Regions from separate parts of the Bacillus daqingensis genome, predicted to be linked through region 2. Evidence: riboswitches for the same ligand, from Rfam matches in the RefSeq annotation. Region 2 holds a riboswitch; the other holds the start of a gene.
What was found. Region 2 has a riboswitch for glycine ahead of gcvT (glycine cleavage system aminomethyltransferase GcvT). Riboswitches for the same ligand answer to the same signal wherever they lie in the genome.
Positions count from the first base shown of each region.

Region 1: linked by a shared signal. The riboswitch ahead of ACFO4L_RS04090 (ACT domain-containing protein) and the one ahead of gcvT (glycine cleavage system aminomethyltransferase GcvT) in region 2 are both predicted to bind glycine.

Region 1 covers NZ_JBHSGK010000003.1:561,201-563,401, reverse strand. Annotated here, with positions in the region: gene ACFO4L_RS04095 (PFL family protein) at 1-969, opposite strand, end outside; gene ACFO4L_RS04090 (ACT domain-containing protein) at 983-1,258, opposite strand; glycine riboswitch at 1,345-1,422, opposite strand; gene ACFO4L_RS04085 (serine hydrolase domain-containing protein) at 1,620-2,201, shown strand, end outside.
Region 2 covers NZ_JBHSGK010000021.1:120,365-122,565, forward strand. Annotated here, with positions in the region: gene gcvT (glycine cleavage system aminomethyltransferase GcvT) at 1-954, opposite strand, end outside; glycine riboswitch at 1,155-1,246, opposite strand; gene ACFO4L_RS16100 (shikimate kinase) at 1,350-1,862, opposite strand; gene ACFO4L_RS16105 (hypothetical protein) at 1,855-2,201, opposite strand, start outside.

The DNA of each region.
Region 1 (2,201 bases), on a different contig from region 2:
GCTTGCCATCGCACCGCCCTTTTTTACAGCGTCATTCATCATGGCAAGTGCTGCAATCGTTCCATGGGTGCCGACGCGCTCCAGTCCAATTTCCTCCAAAATTTCAGCTACGGAATCATTGGCAGCATTTGTCGGAGCGAGTGAAAGATCCATGATCCCAAAAGGGACCCCAAGCCGGTCAGCGGCTTCTCTTGCCATCAGTTCACCGGCTCTCGTAATTTTAAATGCTGTTCGTTTAATAATGTCAGATACCTCGCCGAGGTCGGCATCCGGGTGCCGCTTTAACGCGTGAAGCACGACTCCAGGACCGCTTACACCAACATTCAGCACTTTATCTGCTTCGCCAGTACCGTGAAAAGCACCGGCCATAAATGGATTGTCTTCCACGGGGTTGCAGAATACGACAAATTTGGCATTGGCGAGGCCACTGTTGTCGGCGGAAAGATCAGCAGCCCGCTTAATGATGTGTCCTAACCTTGATACAGCATCCATATTAATGCCCGCTTTCGTTGTAGCGGCAGACACAGAGGCGCAAACGCGTTCCGTCGTGCTAAGTGCTTCCGGGAGGGCTTCAAGCAGCACCGCATCGCCTTTGGAAATGCCCTTATGGACCATTGCGGAAAATCCGCCGATGAAGTCTACACCTGTATCGCGTGCTGCTGCATCCAGCGTTTCTGCCAGTTTGATCGCGTCTTCTTTTGAGGCTCCGCCAAGAAGCAGCGAGCAGGGCGTCACAGAAATTCGTTTATTCGCAATAGGAATGCCGTATTCCTGTGAAATATTGTCCGCCGTTTGGGTGAGGGTGGCAGCTGACGTTGTTATTTTGTTATAGACATTGGCACGCATAGCTTCCTGTGAATCTCCTGCACAGTCCATCAAGTTTATGCCTAGCGTAATAGTGCGGATATCAAGCTCTTCCATTCGCACCATTCTGATTGTTTCCTGAATTTCATTGAAGCCGATATTCATGACAGGGTCCTCCTTAAATTCTGTGCATATGCTTAAACAGATCTTCACGCTGAATATGAATAGTCAGACCGAGTTTTTTAGCTGTCTGTTCCAAAGCTGCTTCAATTTCTTGCATTGATGCTGTCTTCGACAAGTCTACGAGCATCATCATCGTGAAAAAATCCTGCAGGATCGTTTGGGAAATATCGAGTACGTTAATTTTATGCTCCTTCAGCACAGCGGTGACATCAGCAATAATGCCAACTTGATCTTTACCTACGACACTAATGACGGCGCGGGTTGATTCCATGATAAACATCCTTTCTGCTTTTCAGTCTAACTGCATCAAAAAAGCCGGCAAAATGCCGGCATTAACATACAAACCGCCTCCTGGCAGCTGTATCTTCTGTCCGGGTGCCTGAGATTGTGAACCCTTCGGCGCTGCCAGCCGGCAGTCTCTCCAGAAGCTGCTCCAGCTGTAGTAACCCCACAGCCTTCGTTGCAACGTATTAACAGATGATAATAAACCTATCAGGCCCCCGCTTATTCGTCAAGGACTGCGTATTCTGGTATATTTAAGAAACACGATGTCAGGCAGAGGAATGATAGGGTTGTTCAATCAGATAATTGCCGCTCTCACGATCATCATCGCTGTATTGGTGGGATTATTTATGTACGTATATTATTCAATCGAAGAAGGAGCAGAGTCAACCTGGGAGTATCACGATTCTGTTGAGGAAGCAGGTTTCAGCAGAGAGGCGCTCGATCAGGCAAGAATTTATTACGATTCGATTAACAGCACCTCGCTAATGGTGATTTCTGAGGGGAAAGTGCTGTTAAGCTGGGGAGATGTAACGAAGAATACGAATGCGCACTCTGTCCGTAAAAGCTTTCTATCAGCTTTGTTCGGAATTGAAATTGATCGAGGAAATGCTGCTCTGACTGATACGCTCGAGCAGCTGGAAATCGATGATCAGCCTCCGCTTACGACAATTGAAAGACAGGCGCAGCTGTCGCATTTGATGTCTTCGAGCTCTGGAGTATACCTGCCTGCAGGAGAAGAATCCTGGGGAATGCGCTTTGCAAGGCCATCCCGGGGGAGTCATCTTCCTGGAGAGTTTTATTATTACAATAATTGGGATTTTAATGTTCTTGGGACGATTTACAACGCTATTCCCGAACGTGATGTGTTTGCAGATTTCAATGACCGCATTGCGGAACCGCTCGGAATGGAAGATTTTGATCTGGCCAAT
Region 2 (2,201 bases):
TTTACCCAGGGTGGGGGACTGTGTACCGCTTGTGACAAAACCGATTTCCGTTTCCTCGCCAAACACCTTATAGCCATTCCGCGGAATGCCTTTATCGATCATCTCGATCCCGACAAGCTTTCTCGGGGGCCCATCTGCTTTTTGTTGTTGAAGCGTCGCTTTTCCTAGAAAATCCGACGGTTTATCTGTTTTAACAGCAAACCCGATTCCAGCTTCAATCGGAGTAATGTCCGCAGAAAGCTCCTGACCATAGAGCGCAAGCTTTGCTTCAAAACGCAGCGTGTCTCTTGCGCCAAGACCGATCGGAGCTGCTCCTTGATCAATGAGCGTATCCCAAAGTTCAGCTGCCCGATCTTGATGAAGATAGATTTCAAACCCGTCTTCTCCAGTGTAGCCAGTTCTTGATACAACTGCGTTTACACCGTCAATTTTCACTTCTCGAAAGCGAAAAAAGGAAATATCGGCAAGATTCGTGTCACTGAGCTCCTGCAGCAGTTCTTCTGCTTTAGGACCCTGAAGTGCAAGCTGGGCCGTTTCCTCTGACTCATTTGTTATCGTGACACGATCATCTGCGTGCTTTCGCAGCCACTCTTCATCTTTTTCAATGTTCGCAGCATTTACGACGAGCAGCACATCTTCGGAGTTGAACCGGTAAATTAACAGATCATCGACCGTTCCTCCATCTTCATAGCACATTGCTGTGTACTGACACTGTCCATCAGCCGCCTTTTCCACATTGTTTGTGAGCATTTTCTGCAGAAAATCCAGAGTTCCTTCACCAGTGACACGAATTTCTCCCATATGCGAAACATCAAATAAACCGGCTTTTGTCCTGACAGCTTCATGCTCTTCTTTAATCGAACTAAACTGAACCGGGAGATCCCAGCCTCCAAAATCAATCGTTTTGCCTCCGTATGCTGCATAACGGTCGTAAAGCGGTGTACGTTTCCCCATGTTTTCCACCCCTGATTCTGAATTATGTTATGTATTGACTGGTCGCAAAGAACGAAAAAGGACAGAGTGCATACGGATGCCTCAGCACCTGTACGCCTCTGTCCTGTTGACCTGAGAGTTTACCTTTCCACTGGAGCATGCGGCTCCGGGGAAAGTTTCCCCATCGGTGACCCATTCCTGCACGGGTCTTTCCAGAGATGCGTCCAACAAGAGTCTGCTTTGCCTGAGAGATTCACGATAATTCGCTTGCTCCTTCGGCGACGGTGATTCCGTTCTCTCCCCTTGCTGTCATTCGCATTATATCTTTCTCACATGTCGTTCCTGCGTCTTTATCGTACCACTATTCTCTTTTTTCAGGCAAGTCATTCCTTTAGAAACAGGCGCATTTACAGCCATTACATGGGATCGCGTTTATGAAGCATCCCGGCAAGCTTTTCACACAGCTCTTCAGGTGTCAGTTTCTCGGAATCAATGCAGTACCCACACTCTTCATATAGCGGCACCCGCTTATCGTATCGTTCCTGAAGTTTCGGTTTTTCGAGCAGGGCGAGCGGTCTTGAGGCATCCCCTTCGATTCGTTTAAACAGTTCTTCAAAAGGGGCGCTCAAATAAAAACAGCTGTTTTTAGACAGAAGGTTTCGAGCTTCGGGAGTTTCCACTATCCCCCCTCCTGTCGAGACTACTGCAGCTGACCCCGATACCGTCTTCAACGCATCCAGTTCCCGCTTCCGAAAACCAGCTTCTCCCTCTTCAGCAAATATAGCTGGAATTGACTTTTTGTGATGCTTCTGAATCCAGTCATCCAGATCAATAAACGGCAAGCTCAATTTTTCGGCAAGCAGCTTGCCGCACGTGGTTTTACCAGCGCCCATAAATCCGGTTAAATAAACCGTTTCCCTTTTAGTCATGACTCCATACGCGCTCCTTCCAAGCTGAAATCTGTCGGCTTTCCTCATTATAGACAAACTCTGCCTCTCTTGTATAGGAGCCGGATGTGACAGTTATGAAAAAACGATTTTCTTCAAGCGGATCACGCTGCACATGAATTTGATCTTTCCTGTAGCTCCAGGTTAATTCTTCTGAAAATCCTGAATGGATAAGCGATTCTAACGCTGACTGCTGGAGCATTGCTGTGTTTTTTCTTTTCATTTCCTGTTCATGAAGGGCATGCATATTCTGTATGTCAGCAGTGATGACGAGGACAGCCGTGCTCATCATCAGCAGTAATAGCATCGCATAAAGTAAAG